3 regions of the Winslowiella toletana genome follow, and region 2 is predicted to be linked to each of the others. Evidence: predicted binding sites of a transcription regulator. Region 2 holds the regulator's gene; each other region holds the start of a gene.
The links. Region 2 encodes PurR, which represses purine synthesis genes. Its sites were predicted from a motif close to CANGCAAACGTTTGCNTG; they were not measured.
Positions count from the first base shown of each region.

Region 1: rbsD (D-ribose pyranase) is a predicted target of PurR. The motif match lies at 3,440-3,457, and genes of this name have one in related genera.
Region 3: pyrC (dihydroorotase) is a predicted target of PurR. The motif match lies at 2,409-2,426, and genes of this name have one in related genera.

Region 1 covers NZ_CP134152.1:4,870,336-4,875,811, reverse strand. The annotation lists gene RIN69_RS22160 (LysR family transcriptional regulator) at 1-721, opposite strand, end outside; gene budA (acetolactate decarboxylase) at 826-1,608, shown strand; gene alsS (acetolactate synthase AlsS) at 1,629-3,308, shown strand; gene rbsD (D-ribose pyranase) at 3,469-3,888, shown strand; gene rbsA (ribose ABC transporter ATP-binding protein RbsA) at 3,896-5,407, shown strand; gene rbsC (ribose ABC transporter permease) at 5,404-5,476, shown strand, end outside.
Region 2 covers NZ_CP134152.1:2,273,012-2,278,487, reverse strand. The annotation lists gene ybiO (mechanosensitive channel protein) at 1-2,254, opposite strand, end outside; gene cydH (cytochrome bd-I oxidase subunit CydH) at 2,448-2,537, opposite strand; gene purR (HTH-type transcriptional repressor PurR) at 2,821-3,846, shown strand; gene punR (DNA-binding transcriptional activator PunR) at 3,878-4,786, opposite strand; gene punC (purine nucleoside transporter PunC) at 4,905-5,476, shown strand, end outside.
Region 3 covers NZ_CP134152.1:1,966,119-1,971,594, forward strand. The annotation lists gene bssS (biofilm formation regulator BssS) at 36-290, opposite strand; gene RIN69_RS09255 (hypothetical protein) at 507-782, opposite strand; gene dinI (DNA damage-inducible protein I) at 957-1,202, opposite strand; gene pyrC (dihydroorotase) at 1,295-2,341, opposite strand; gene RIN69_RS09270 (lipoprotein) at 2,479-3,042, opposite strand; gene grxB (glutaredoxin 2) at 3,211-3,858, opposite strand; gene rimJ (ribosomal protein S5-alanine N-acetyltransferase) at 4,241-4,834, shown strand; gene RIN69_RS09285 (YceH family protein) at 4,857-5,476, shown strand, end outside.

The sequences.
Region 1 (5,476 bases), 2.3 Mb from region 2:
AGCCAAAACCTGCGGCCACCATTCCGATGGCGGAAGATATTTGTGGCGACTGCGGCCCGGTTTGCGGCTGAAAACCGCTGCGCAGGCAGGCACTGATGATCGATTCATACAGACTGGGTGCCAGTTCGCGAGGAAAGGTTACCATTGGCGTATCCGTCAGCTGCGCCAGAGAGAGCGTGGCCTGCTGATTTAGCGCATGCGACGCGGGCAGCACAATGCGCATTGCCTCACTGGCGATAATCTTCAGATTAAACGCTTTGCTGCTTTCACACGGCAGGCGTACAAAGGCTGCATCCAGCAAACCTTCCTGTAAATCATGCATCAGCGTCGACATATTGGCTTCACGTGGCAGTAGCGTCATGGCCGGATAGCGCGTCTGAAATTGCTGTAACAGATTAAAGATTGCCGAGTGAAAGGCGATTGAACAGGCAAATCCAAGCGAAAGCTGCCCCGACTCGCCACGGGCGATACCTTTTGCTTTCTCCAGCGCATTGCCAGTCAGTTCCAGGATCTGACAGGCATCCTCGTAAAATACCTCACCCGCTTCGGTTAACTCCACGCCACGCGTCAGTCGCTTCAGCAACGGCGTGCCAATTTCACGCTCCAGACGTAATATTTGCTGACTCAACGGAGGCTGTGAAATACCTAACATTTCAGCGGCTCGGGTGAAGTTGCGCGTTTGCGCTACCGCTACAAAATAACGCAGATATCGTAGTTCCATATCGAAAACGTCTCAAAGTCACGGGGGTTCTATATTGGAATGTAGCGCTGAATCGAGTCAAGATTCAGTTAACGTTTGCTAATATTTATTGCGGGAGAGAAACAATGGAGCATCATCTAACTGATTGTTTCTGTGCTGATGAGCTGAGTTCAACCGTCACAGCGCTACAACAACAAAGGCCAGAAAGTGTTATCTATCAGACTTCATTGATGAGCGCTCTGCTCAGTGGCGTGTATGAAGGCAGTACAACGATTGGCGATTTACTGAAAAAGGGTGATTTTGGCCTCGGTACTTTTAATCGTCTCGATGGTGAACTGATTGCCTTCGATCGTGAAGTCTATCAGCTACGGGCTGACGGGTCGGCCAGTGAGGCCGATCACCATCAAAAAACACCGTTTGCGGTGATGACCTTCTTCCGTCCGCAGTATCGCCACCAGTTTTCGCAGCCCGCCGATCGCGAAGCGGTGCATCAGGTCATTAATCAGCAGGTTAAGTCTGATAACCAATTCTGTGCGCTGCGTCTTGAAGGCCACTTTTCGCAAGTGGATACCCGTACCGTGCCCTGCCAGCATCGCCCCTACAAGCCGATGATGCAGGCAGTTGAGCAGCAACCTACCTTTCATTTTAATCAGCGCAGCGGGGTGCTGATCGGTTTTCGCACGCCGCAATATATGCAGGGTATCAATGTCGCGGGTTACCACGAGCACTTTATTACTGACGATCGCCAGGGCGGCGGCCACGTGCTTGATTATCAGCTGCAGCAGGGCGTTCTGACCTTTGGCGAGATCAGCAAGCTGGTGATTGACCTGCCTGAGGATGCTGATTTCCTGCAAGCCAACCTTAATCCCGACGACCTTGACGATGCTATCCGCAGCGTTGAGAGCTAATGACCAGAAACGGAGAGCATATGAAAACGGCGAATGATATCCGGCAGTGGGCCCACGGCGCGGATCTGGTGGTGGCGCAGCTTGAGGCCCAGGGGGTGAAGCAGGTATTCGGCATTCCGGGTGCGAAAATCGATAAAGTATTTGATTCGCTGGTGGATTCCAGCATTGAAACCATTCCGGTACGCCACGAAGCCAATGCCGCCTTTATGGCCGCAGCGGTGGGGCGTCTGACCGGTAAAGCCGGTGTGGCGCTGGTTACTTCTGGCCCGGGCTGTTCCAATCTGATCACCGGAATGGCGACCGCCACGTCGGAGGGCGATCCGCTGGTGGCCATCGGCGGTGCGGTAAAACGGGCGGACAGCGCCAAGCAGGTGCACCAAAGTATGGATACCGTCGGCATGTTCCAGCCGGTGACCAAATACGCGGTTGAAGTCACCTCGCCGGATGCGCTGGGCGAAGTGATCTCTAATGCCTTTCGCCGTGCCGAACTGGGGCGTCCTGGCGGTGCCTTTATCAGTCTGCCGCAGGATATTGTTAATCAGCCGGTGCGCGGCAATGTGCTTAATCATCGCGGCAACGTGTTGGCTGGCCCGGCGCCGGACCACGCCATTGAAGCGGTAGCCCATAAGATCGCAGAAGCCAAAAATCCGATCATTCTGTTGGGATTAATGGCCAGCCAGCCTGATAACGCCGCGGCGCTGCATCGCTTGCTTGAGCGCAGCCATATTCCGGTGACCAGCACCTATCAGGCGGCTGGCGCGGTCAGCCAGTCACACTTTTCACGCTTTGCCGGTCGGGTCGGTTTATTTAATAACCAGGCGGGTGATCGTTTACTGCGCCAGGCGGATCTGATTATTACCGTCGGCTACAGCCCGGTAGAGTACGAGCCGGCGATGTGGAACAGCGGCACTGCCATGCTGGTGCATATTGATGTGATGCCAGCAGAAACGGACAACTGCTATTTGCCCGATGCTGAGCTGGTGGGTGATATTGCCGCGACGCTTGATAAGCTGGCGCGGCTTATCAGCGCACCGTTGCAACTGAGCAGTGCATCGGCGGAAATCCTGCAGGATCGACAAACTCAGCGTCAGCTTCTCGCGCTGCGTGGTCATCAACTCAATCAGTTTGCCCTGCATCCACTGCGTATCGTGCGGGCGATGCAGGATATTATTAACAGTGATGTCACGCTGACCGTCGATATGGGCAGTTTTCATATCTGGATAGCGCGTTATCTGTATAGCTTCCGCGCGCGGCAGATCATGATCTCTAACGGGCAGCAAACGATGGGTGTGGCGTTGCCGTGGGCGATTGGCGCCTGGCTGGTCGATCCGAGCCGCAAAGTGGTGTCGGTTTCGGGCGATGGCGGCTTTATGCAGTCCAGCATGGAGCTGGAAACCGCAGTACGACTGAAAGCCAATATTCTGCATATTATCTGGGTCGATGATGCCTACAATATGGTGGCGATGCAGGAAGAGCAGAAATATCAGCGGGTTTCTGGAGTGAAGTTTGGTGCCATTGATTTCAAAGCCTATGCCGAAGCGTTTGGTGCCGCAGGCTTTGCGGTAGAAAGTGCTGATGCGCTGGAGCCGACGTTGTGTAAAGCAATGGATGTCGCCGGCCCGGCGGTAGTCGCAATACCGGTCGACTATGCCGACAATCACCTGTTAATGGGGCAGTTGCACCTGAGTCAAATTCTGTAATCACCACTGTTGATGCCTTAGGTTTACTGCCTAAGGCAAATTTTTCCCGCCGCCAGCGAAACGTTTCGATGGCGATCACACTTCTATTATCTCCCCGTTGTTTTCCGCTGTGCTTTTTTTAAACTCCCGATCAGCGAAACGTTTCGCTCTGGAGTGAAAAATGAAAAAAGGCAGCTTACTGAATTCTGATATTTCTTACGTGGTGTCCCGGATGGGGCATACCGATAGCCTGGTAATCTGTGATGCCGGTCTGCCTGTTCCGGCTGGCCCGCAACGCATCGATCTGGCGCTGACGCACGGTATTCCCGGTTTTATCCAGGTCACGGAAGCCGTAACGAAAGAGATGCAGGTAGAAAGCGCCATCATCGCGGAAGAGATTAAGCAGCATAATCCGCAGCTTCATAGCGAACTGATCGCACTGCTCGAATCCTTGCAACAACTTCAGGGAAATATCATCACCGTTAGTTACACCAGTCATGAACAGTTCAAACAACAGACTCAGCGTAGTCAGGCGGTCATTCGCACTGGGGAGTGTTCTCCCTATGCGAATGTCATCCTGTGCGCTGGCGTGACCTTCTGAGGCTGGCATGCAACCGTTATTGCAACTGAAAGGCATTGATAAATCTTTCCCCGGCGTGAAGGCACTCTCCGGTGCTGCGCTGTCGGTCTACGCTGGCCGCGTGATGGCGCTGGTCGGTGAAAACGGCGCCGGGAAATCCACCATGATGAAAGTGCTGACCGGAATTTATGCCCGTGATGCCGGTTCGCTGCAATGGCTGGGTAAAGAGACCAGTTTCAGCGGGCCGAAGGCATCGCAGGAAGCCGGGATTGGCATTATACATCAGGAACTTAACCTGATACCTCAGCTTAGCATCGCGGAGAATATTTTCCTCGGTCGCGAATTCGTTAACCGCTTTGGCGGCATTCAGTGGAAGAAAATGTACGCCGCTGCCGATGCGCTACTGCAACGCCTGAATCTGCGCTTTGACAGCCATAAGCTGGTCGGTGATTTATCGATTGGCGATCAGCAGATGGTGGAGATCGCCAAAGTTCTCAGTTTTGAGTCGAAAGTGATCGTGATGGACGAGCCGACCGATGCGCTGACTGATACCGAAACCGTCTCGCTGTTCCGCGTGATTAACGAACTGAAAGCGCAGGGCTGCGGCATTGTCTATATCTCGCATCGCATGAAAGAGATCTTTGAGATTTGCGATGACGTAACGGTATTTCGCGACGGCCAGTTTATTGCTGAACGCACGGTTGAAAGCCTGAGTGAAGAGTCGCTGATCGAGATGATGGTAGGCCGCAAGCTGGAAGATCAATATCCACGTCTTGATAAGGCACCCGGCGAAGTGCGTCTGAAGGTGGAAAATCTTAGCGGGCCGGGAGTTGATGACGTCAGCTTTTCCCTGCGTAAGGGCGAAATTCTGGGAATCGCCGGCCTGATGGGCGCGGGCCGGACTGAACTGATGAAAGTGCTTTACGGCGCGCTGCCGCGTACCGGCGGTAAGGTGATGCTGGATGGTCGCGACGTGCAAACGCGCTCGCCGCAACAGGGCCTGGCCAATGGCATTGTCTATATATCGGAAGATCGTAAACGCGATGGGCTGGTGTTGGGCATGTCAGTGAAAGAGAACATGTCGCTGACGGCGCTGCGCTATTTCAGCCATGCCGGTGGACGTCTTAAGCACGCGGAAGAGGAACTGGCGGTGGGTGATTTTATTCGCCTGTTTAAGGTGAAAACGCCGTCGATGGAACAGCCGATTGGCCTGCTTTCCGGCGGTAACCAGCAGAAAGTGGCGATTGCCCGTGGCCTGATGACCCGCCCGGATGTGTTAATTCTCGACGAGCCAACGCGTGGCGTTGATGTCGGGGCGAAGAAAGAGATTTATCAGCTTATCAACCAGTTTAAAGACGAAGGGCTGAGCATCATTCTGGTGTCGTCCGAAATGCCGGAAGTTCTTGGCATGAGCGACCGGATTCTGGTGATGCATGAAGGCCGCCTCAGCGGCAATTTCCCGATTGAACAAGCCACGCAGGAAGCCCTTATGGCGGCCGCTGTGGGCAAGCAACACAGCGAGGAGTTAGCACATCTATGAGTACTCAAACGTTATCGGCACGTCGCCGCTTTTTCAGCAAAGCGTGGCTGCTTGAGCAGAAGTCGCTGA
Region 2 (5,476 bases):
TCTGTTGCATTAACTGTGGATGTTGCCCGGCGCGCGACAGCTGCATCGCCTGTTGCGGCATACTGATCCCTGCACGGTCAAAGTGAATTTTAACCAGGCGATCCAGCGCATACTGCACCACCCACTGTTTGAGCGCCAGCGTGCGCACCGTTACCCTGGTGGTAAACGAGCGGTCGCCCAGGGCCACCACGCCGTTAAACACCGGCTCGCCAATCAGGAAGAATTTCACCTGCTCATCCTGCTTCAGCTCTTCAATTGCCTGATGCAGCACCTGATTAACATGATCGATATCTTCATCACGACTCACGGTGTAATTAGCACGATACACCCCGAATTCACGCGCATAGTTAGCCAGCGTCGTCATCGAAGAGTAAGGCACGATATGGTAGACACCATAGTCATCCCGCAGGCCAACAGAACGGATCGTCATACGCTCGACGGTGCCGGTAATGCCACCCACCGTGACATATTCACTGGTGTTCATGCCGTTCTCGAACTGGATAAACACGCCGGTAATCACATCTTTCACTAACGTCTGTGCACCGAAACTGATTGCCAGTCCGAGCGCACCGGCACCGGCCAACAGCGGCGCGATATTGATGCCTACCTGCGACAGCACGATCATAATGGTGATGGTGCTGATAACAATCGCCAGCACGTTGCGAAACAGCGTCAGCAGCGTGCGTTCGCGCGCGCTGGGACGAGTGCCGTTACTCATCTCCAGTACCAGGCGATGCTCAATAATACTGGCCAGAATCGTCCAGCTAAAGGTGGCGATCAGCAGAATAAGCAGAATATGTAACAGGCCGCCGATAACTTTACCGCCGGTCTCGCTGCTGGCCCACTGTTGCAAATTAAACAGATGCCAGGCATCCAGCAGGAACAGTGATACCGCCAGCACCACCATTACGCGCAGAATTTTCAGCCCGTTGGGTATATAAGAGTTGATACGGCGTTCCAGCATCGGATAACGCAGATTCATTTGATCCGGCAGTGAAATCCGCCGGGCGATCCAGCGCGTCATCATACCGGACAGCAGTGCGCCAAGCCCAATGACCAGCAGGCTCTTCACCGTGGCACCCATCATAAAGCTCAGGCTGTTGCCGAAATCAAACTGCGAGAGGAAAAACAGCATCAGGAAATAGGCAATCGCCAGCAGGTGCCAGATGTGGCCAAAGCCGCGGAGTATCACACTGAAAAACGCCATTGACCGTTCTGCCAGCAAATCGATTTGGTTATGGATCGATTTACGGTTACGCATAATCAGAGTCAGTGCATAGACCGTCAGCGCCAGCATTACAACCAGATTGACCGCCGCGGCTGCCTGATAACTGATTTGCGTCGCCACCACCGGCACCACCACCATCAGGCCATAACCGATTAAACCACTCAGCCAGGCAAGACGCTGATTCCAGTAGCGCGCGGTGGCATCACTGAACGGGAACGGGCGCAGATAAGCGAAACCGGGCGCGAAAATCAGCCGCAGAACCGCTTTAAAGAACTCTATTACCGCAAAAGCACCGAGGAACAGCGACTGTTGATGAGCGATCACCGCACTGCCGTTGTTGAACTGGTGAGAAAACAGTTTGCCACCTGCCAGCACCAGCATCAGTACTAACAGATCGATGATAAACGCGCCGAGAATGGCGGCCGGTAATTTGTACCACGGTCCACCGTGATCCTTGGCGTTACGACCCCAGCTGCCAATTCGATTGTACAGCGGGCCCACCAGCCGGCGAATCAGATGGAATATGGCAAAAGTCACCACCACCATCAGCAAAAAATAGCCGAGGGCGTGGAAAAATGCACTGGGATCAAACGTGCGCTGCGGCCCGGATTCGACCACTTTCTGCAAGGCGTTCACCCGCTGACTCAGCGCCTGTAACGTCTGTTGCGCAAACTGGCTGACGCTGTCGCTTAAGCTGGTCGCACCGCTGGGTGCGGCAACTTGCGGCACAGCATCCGCCGCCTGAGTTTTAGACTGCGCTTCCGCGGCGCGCTGTAACTGATCAATTAATGCATCACGCGCCTTTTCATCTTTAAGGATGCCCGCCAGCGCGGCGTAAGGAATATCCTGCTCAGTTTGCTGCGCGGTATCGGCAGCAGGCGCGGGTTGCGCAACAGCAACCGGTGAGATAACGCTGATTAACAGCAGCAATAATACGGCGATGAAGGGAAAAAATCCCGACGGGTGCGCTCGCCCTGGCGCCCGACAGCAGATAGTTGATGACATGGTATTCTCGAATAATTTCATTAGCACAATCAAGTGAGTAACAGACCGTCAGCGGCGCATAACAATCCCGCCACTGAGCATATTGCAGCATGCAGGCGCTGTTTAACTCCGCGTGCGCATGACCATTAAATAGCCAATTTGCGCAAAAAAAAACGTCTGAGGGAATTCATCAGACGTTTTAAAAGGGTTAATCCTGAAGATTAACCGATGTTTATCAATTCATTACCGCGGTGAAACTGAAGGCAATAATTACCAGCAGCGCGCCGACGGTGGTCAGCAGAGAAAACTTCAGATTGGTGTCCATACTTCACTCCTTAAAGACCTTACAATTAATAACTCTCACTATTTTCCCATATAAACAGGTAAAAATCTCGTTTTCTGCTCACAGCCTTGATAGAATTCTGTTTTTCCGTTGCGCAACAACTGCAACACCGCGTCACTTGCCGTGTTTCCTGACGTCAATCTCCTGCCCGACGTCACTCAGATTGCAACAATGAAACCGATCGCGCCAGAAAACGCGAAGCATACGCAAACGTTTAACATGATGCTTATCAATCCTTTAAGATAAGCGCAGGAGTACCATTTTAATGGCAACAATTAAAGATGTGGCGAAACGCGCCGGTGTTTCTACCACCACCGTTTCTCATGTCATCAATAAAACCCGCTTCGTGGCTGAAGAGACCCGCGAAGCCGTTTGGGCCGCCATCAAAGAGCTGCACTATTCGCCCAGCGCCGTTGCGCGCAGCCTGAAAGTGAACCATACCAAATCGATTGGTTTGCTGGCGACTTCCAGTGAAGCGCCCTATTTTGCTGAAATTATTGAAGCAGTTGAAACGCGCTGTTTTGCCAAGGGCTATACCTTGATCCTCGGCAATGCTCATAATGATCTCCAAAAACAGCAGGCTTATCTGTCGATGATGGCGCAAAAGCGCGTCGATGGTCTGCTGGTGATGTGCTCGGAATATCCTGACGAGCTGCTGAAGATGCTGGAAGACAATCGCAACATTCCGATGGTGGTGATGGACTGGGGCGAATCACGCGGCGATTTCACCGATACCGTGCTGGATAATGCTTTTGAAGGCGGTTACCTGGTGGGACGCTATCTGATTGAGCGTGGTCACCGTGATATTGGTGCGATCCCGGGTCAACTTGAGCGAAACACCGGCGGTGGGCGCCATGCCGGTTTTCTCAAAGCGCTGGCCGAGGCCAATATTGCCGTGCGCGATGAGTGGGTTGTGCAAGGCGACTTTGAGCCGGAATCCGGATATCGCGCGATGCAGCAGATTTTATCGCAGAAACAGCGGCCAACCGCGGTATTCTGCGGCGGCGATATTATGGCGATGGGCGCCATTTGTGCAGCAGATGAAATGGGCCTGCGGGTGCCGCAGGATATTTCGGTGATCGGTTATGACAATGTGCGCAACGCGCGCTATTTCACGCCAGCGCTGACTACCGTCCATCAGCCGAAAGAGCGCCTCGGCGAAACCGCATTTGATATGCTGCTGGATCGCATCACCAGTAAACGCGAAGAGCCGCAGACGATTGAAGTACATCCTTCATTAATCGAGCGCCGCTCGGTGGCTGACGGTCCGTTCCGCGACTACCGTCGTTAATCCGCTACCGGCCACCCGTTGGCCGGTCAGTTTATCCTTCGCGAAGCCACTCCTGATTCATGGTCTCCGGTGTACCCAGATACTCCAGCAACCAGCTCAGCGCCGGTGAAGCACTCTGCTCAGCCCAGCTGACGCAGCACGGGCTGTCGGGGAATTCGGCCGGTAGCGTTAATTCGGCCAGCGAACCTTCAGCAATCAGCGGCGCAGCAAAATGCCCGGGAACCATACCCACGCATAACCCTGCCAGCAGGCAATCAAACGCCGATTCCCAGTCCGGTGCCACCAGCCTTCGCTGGTTGTCCAGTGTCCAGGTAATGCGTTTTGGCAGGCTGCGCGAGGTGTCTTCCAGCACCAGCGACGGCCACTGGCGAATTGTATCATCATCAATGCTTCCCACTTGCTGCGCCAGCGGATGGTCGGCTCTGACCACGCAGCGCCAGTTAAGTGCGCCCATATCACGGAAACCAAAGCGACCACCGACCGGGATCGCCTGGGTAGCGCCAATCGCGACATCGACTCGCCCGTCAACCAGCGCATCCCAGACGCCATTAAACACTTCATGCCAGACCAGCAGCTCCATATCCGGGAAATGGCGATAAAAATCGAGCACCAGCTGGCGGGTGCGCTGGGGTTTAACAATCAGATCCACTGCAATGCTCAGCTGTCCGCGCCAGCCGTTAGCGACCTGCTGACACTGACGGCGCGTGGCAAGCATTTTTTTGATAACAGTGCGCCCTTCCTGTATAAATACTTTCCCCGCATCGGTTAATACCACATCGCGATGACGCCGCTGAAACAGCGGAACCGCCAGCCACTCCTCCAGCTGACGCACGGTATAACTTACCGCCGAGGGCACACGATGCAGCTCGGCGGCGGCGGCAGTAAAGCTGCCGGTACGCGCTACTGCATCAACGACTTCAAGAGAATGTTCCGACCACATAGCTTGCCTGCAAAATTTTTGAACGCAATGTGCAAATATTAGCGTTTCACAAGCGACAACGCACGCGATTACACTCTGCAGCGTTAAAATCACCTGCACTAAAATAAAGAGTTAACTGATGATTAAATCAAAAGGATTTATTATTTACCTGGCGGTACTGAGCATGCTGGGTTTCCTTGCTACCGATATGTATCTTCCGGCGTTTGGCGCAATGCAGCAAGATCTGCAGACCCATCCCGGCGCCATCAGCGCCAGCCTGAGTATTTTCCTGGCCGGTTTTGCCTGCGCCCAGTTGCTCTGGGGGCCACTCTCCGATCGTATCGGGCGTAAGCCGGTACTGTTAATCGGCCTGAGTATGTTTGCTGTCGGCTGCGCCGGCATTCTGTGGGTAGAAAATGCCACCATGCTGCTGGTACTGCGATTTGTGCAGGCGATTGGCGTCTGTTCTGCCACCGTAAGCTGGCAGGCACTGGTGGTCGATCGCTACCGTGGTGCACAGGCCAACCGTGTTTTTGCCACCATTATGCCGCTGGTTGCGCTGTCACCGGCGCTGGCCCCCCTGCTGGGTGCCTGGCTGCTGAACCACTTTGACTGGCGCTCGATTTTCGTCGCCCTGCTGCTGATCACCCTGGGGTTACTGATTCCTACCCTGCGCCTGAAAGCTAGCGGAACGCCAGCGTCAGCGGCTGA
Region 3 (5,476 bases), 310 kb from region 2:
CCCATATTGGGTGCCCCGAAGCAACAAGTGAAAAGTTAATGCTTTTTGTAATCACGATCCTGGTATTCAGTTGCTTCTATCTTCGCAATGCCAGCTTCTAAAATCGATATAAACTGCCTGGCAACATCAGTGGTTAACCAGTAGGTCTGTCCCACTTCAGCCTCATCGGCTGGTTGCTCGCCAGATGAGAGCGAATGCAGACGAATCATCATGGCGTCATAGCTGTCTACCGTACTGATATCCCATCCGACCAGGGGATGTGTTTGGATTACGTCTTTGTTACTGTCCATTATAACCCCCTTTATTACTCGTCAAAACGAAGTGATTTATCGAGGTTCCAATGCGGCCTTTTTTACATAGAGCGAATTGATTATAACAGCATATTTAACACAGATAGCATGAAAAGTGTGCAGATAGTGAAATGCATTGCTGGTTGATGAATATTTAAGCGTAAAAGATAAGCAATATGGAAAATAAAAAACTCCCGCAGCAGCGGGAGTTAATCATCAGACGGTAGCATCCGGCTGGACTTTGAGGATGCCATTGCGTTTTTCCAGTTCATCGGCGAGACGCGTAAAATGCTGTTGCATAGTCTCATCGCGATTCTGGTTTTGCGCTTCCAGACGCAGACTGTGAATCATTAGCTGATTCGACTTCTCGTCCAGACAAAAGGAAAGATATGAAAAGGCATTTTCCAGCACCGACAAGCGACGCTGTTGATCGCTGATCAAAGCCAGCAATTCACCGAATGTCATTGCCTCTTCGGGTTTATCTGCAGTCATGGGTAACACCTCCTGTAAAACATGACAAGCGCAAGGTAGGTCATCGTTTAGCAATAGTTTATACAGGTGGTGGGTGTTTAAGCAAGGTGAAGCGAGGAGAGCGGTAAAAACAAAAAAACCGGATGGCGACACCCGGCAAACAACAGCATTTCATGGTTACAGCTGGCGGTGTGGTTAATCAGTGATAAACCAGTCATCCGCGCTTTCCCAGGTCTCTTGCAGAATGTCACTGATGAGATCTTTTTGTTCTTTTCCGGCACCCAGCACGCTCAAATTATTGGCGCTGGCATAGCGTACCGATACGCGGTTGTCCGATTCAGGAAACTGCTTATCGATACGTTTGGTAAGTTCCTGCGTAAGTGCTTCAAGCGCACCCGCGGGCAGGGTGGTGGTTTTTGCTACAGTGACTTCTACACGCATGAGAGCCTCCGATAAGTATACTGTACATTTATACAGTCAATTAATCGCGGAAGCAACATAAAAATGGGAAGCGGCGGCTTCCCAGTTTTTTATCAGAGTTCTACCGACCAGTTAAGCGTCTCGCCAGCGAGGAATGGCACCAGCGTATCGTCGCCCAGCGGAATGCTGTCGGTGACGGTAAACGGCTTGCGCACCAGCTTGATGGTGCCTTCATTAAGCGGCAGGCCATAGAAGCGCGGGCCGTTTTCCGAGCAAAACGCCTCCAGATGTTGCAGGGCGTTCATCTCTTCAAATACCGTTGCGTATGCCGGTAGCGCAGTCGGCGCATTAAACACCCCGGCACAGCCACAGCTGGCTTCTTTGCGCTGGCGACTATGCGGGGCAGTATCGGTGCCGAGGAAGAAGCGGTCATTGCCGCTGGCGATAACCTGGCGCAGTGCTTCCTGATGTACATTACGTTTCAGAATCGGCAAGCAGTAAAGATGCGGGCGCACGCCGCCGACCAGCATATGGTTGCGGTTAAACATCAGGTGTTGTGGAGTGATGGTGGCAGCAATAAAGCGATTGCCTTCCTGCACATAGGCGGCGGCTTCTTTCGTGGTGATATGCTCAAATACCACTTTCAGCTGTGGGAACTGCCGGCGCAGCGGCTCCATCACCGTGTCGATAAAGCGCGCTTCGCGATCAAAAATATCAATATGGGCATCGGTCACTTCGCCATGAATCAGTAACGGCATACCGATTTTCTGCATCCGGTCCAGTACCGTCGCGATGGCGGCAATATTGGTAACGCCGTGGCTCGAATTGGTCGTGGCATGCGCCGGATAAAGTTTCGCGGCGGTAAATACGCCTTCGCTAAAACCCTTTTCCACTTCATCAGCATCAAGGGAATCCGTCAGATAACAGGTCATCAGCGGCGTGAAATCATGCCCGGCGGGTACGGCCGCGCGAATACGATCGCGATAGGCTATCGCGCTGGCGACGCTGGTAACCGGCGGAACCAGATTCGGCATCACGATTGCCCGACCGCACACCTCGCTGGTAAACGGCACCACGGTCTGCAGCATTTCATCATCACGCAGATGGATATGCCAGTCGTCAGGGCGGCGAATGAGTAATTGCTGGGGTTGTGCAGTCATCAGTTATGCTCCGGCTAAGAAGGGAATTCGTATGGCGGTTTTGAGCCGGGGTCTAAGCATAGGGATAAAGGCAACCGATTGCACTTGCTTTGTGCTGCCAGATAAAAAAAAGCCCCCGTTTTCACGAGGGCGGCGAGTTACTGAGTAAAGGGTATCACCAGTTCTCCGGGTTTAACCTCAATACCCTGAGCAAATCGCTTCGCCAGCGACTCCGCTTTACTGCGGTCGCTGCTGAGGACATAAGCTGGTTTTTGGTTAAAGTAGCTCTTCAGCGACTGATCGAGATACGGCGTCAGGGTTTTCATCACCGACTGCATTTTCTCCGGTTGCACCTGAGCATCAACGATCTGCATATCCTTCAGATAGATAGCGCCTTCTTCTTTGTTAAATACCGGCTGCGCTTTCATCGTCAGTTTCATATCGGCCTTTTGTGGGCCAAACAGCGAAGTGATATCCACTTTTGCATTGCCGGTGAGGGTAATTTTATTCGGTTCTTCACGGCCAATCTGGCTGCTGAGATCGCTCAGCACAATATGCGCATCAACCAGCCCGGCAACACCCAATTGTTTCTCATAATTGTTGTGCTTTTGCAGTGCCTGATTAATCTCTTGCTCGCTGATGGTGTATTGAGTTAGCTGGTTACAGCCGGCAAGCAAACCGGCAAAAATCAGGGCAATTAGCCCAGGAAAAATTTTATTCATCACTGTCCTCGATATTTTCGTCGCGCAAACTGCGGTAATACTGGCGCATAGCTTGCCCTGGCGGGCAGCAAGAGTCACCAGGATATCACTTAAATCGGATAAGAAATTAGCAGAGAGAGCAGTGCAGAGAACTGAGCCTTTGGCGGCTCAGTTCTCTGACCGAGGGGATTAAATCGCTACTGAAGACAGCAGATTTATCTGTGTCTGTTTCGCCATATTGTCACGGTATTCTGCCACCCGCGTCGGATATTCCACGCCGGCCACCAGCGACAGTGAACGCAGTAATGGGAACAGGTGAATATCATCTTCCGACAGCTCGCCGTTGACCGCATTGGGTTTAACGATAAGTTTATCCAGCTGACGCAGATCGTCGCTGATCTTTTTGATCAAGCCGGGTGAGTGCTGCTTCAGTTCTTCAAAGTTGCCGATGCTGGCCTGTTTTTTGTTTTTAAAATATGCCCGTGCTTCAGGCGTAGCAAACTCAGCAAAAGGCGCTTCGGCAATACGTGGCAACAGCAGTTTATTCACGTATTCATTAACCTGACGCAGCCAGCTGGAGATGGCCGGATTAGTTTGTCCGGTGATCAACGGTTCACGATCTTTATTATCGATAAAGTGCACGATATCCATGCTTTCCGGCATGCAGCTGCCATCCTCTTTTTGCAGGATGGGGGCCATTTTTTGCCCAATCAGACGTTTGGGCGTCTCTTCATCGTCATTGAGCATTACCACCAGTTCAATCGGCAGATTTTTAAGGCCAAAAATCATGCGTGCTTTAACGCAGAATGGACAGTGCTCATAGATATACAGTTTCATCAGACCCTCTCCTAAGAACATTGACCGCAGCGTCTGCCGTTATCAATGTTTTGAATGTATTGAAGAAGTATGGGTCAGATTGCCGGAGAGGGCAAACCGGAGGCTGGCCGCCACTCAGTCAGGTATCCCGGCCTTGCCACAGCGTTAAACAGCACTTGCCAATCGATGTTTTTCATCTTAATTGTGCAATTAGTGTCATGATTTCAGTGATTTCCACTGAAAAGTCATCACAATTGTCGTCAACAATTTACCATGAACAGAGATGGCGGTTATAGTGAAAGCAGGCTGGCAAAAATGGCGGATAGCTTGCGCTCTGTCTGAGGGTTTAGCCGTAGTGTGATTTTCAATCAATTTTTTATCGGCCATGGGTTTGGGAGATAAGATGTTTGGCTATCGTTCTGCTGCGCCGAAAGTGCGCCTGACAACTGACCGCTTAGTGGTACGTCTGGTCCACGAGCGGGATGCCTGGCGGCTGGCGGATTATTACGCGGAAAACCGCGCCTTTTTAAAACCCTGGGAGCCGGTTCGCGATGACAGCCACTGCTATCCTTCCGGCTGGCAAGCGCGACTGGGGCTGATTGCCGAAATGCATAAGCAGGGCAGCGCCTTCTATTTCATTATTTTAGATCCTGACGAGAATGAAGTGCGGGGTGTTGCCAATTTCAGTAATGTACTGCGCGGCTCATTTTACGCCTGCTATCTCGGTTATTCGCTGGGTGAGAAGTGGCAGGGGCAGGGAATGATGTTTGAGGCACTGCAGGCGGCGATACGCTATATGCAGCGCCAGCAGCGCATGCATCGTATTATGGCCAATTATATGCCGCACAATGCACGCAGCGGCGATTTACTGGCACGGCTTGGCTTCCAGAAAGAGGGCTATGCCAAAGATTACCTGCTGATTGACGGTCGCTGGCAGGATCATGTGCTGACGTCGTTAACCGCGCCTGACTGGACAGTCGAGCGTCGCGGCCAATAACAAACAGAGGTTGAACCCTGATATGAAAATCGTGCTGACGCCCGTCGAGGCTCGCGTGGTCGGTTGTCTGCTGGAAAAGCAGGTCACCACACCGGAACAATATCCGATGTCGCTGAACGGCGTGGTAAGCGCCTGTAATCAAAAGTCCAATCGCGAACCGGTGATGTCGCTAAGCGAAAATGCGGTGCAGGACACGCTGGATCTGCTGGTGAAAAAACATCAGCTCAGTACGCTAAGCGGCTTTGGCAATCGGGTAGTGAAATATGAACAGCGCTTCTGCAACTCTGCCTTCGGCGATCTAAAACTGAGCAGTGCGGAAGTGGCGGTGGTTGCGACTTTATTGCTGCGCGGTGCCCAGACGCCGGGCGAATTACGTACCCGCAGTGGGCGTCTGCATGAGTTCGCCGATATGGCAGAAGTCGAGCAGACACTGGAGAAGTTACTCAGCCGGGAAGATGGCCCGTTTGTGGTGCGGCTGGCACGCGAGCCTGGCAAGCGTGAAAGTCGTTATATGCACCTGTTCAGCGGCGAAGTGAGCGAAACTGAACTGGCAGAAGCCGGTTTGCCAGAGAGTGCTTACAGCGATGAGCTGGCCGCGCGCGTTGGGGTGCTGGAAAGCGAGGTGGCCACGCTGAAACTGCA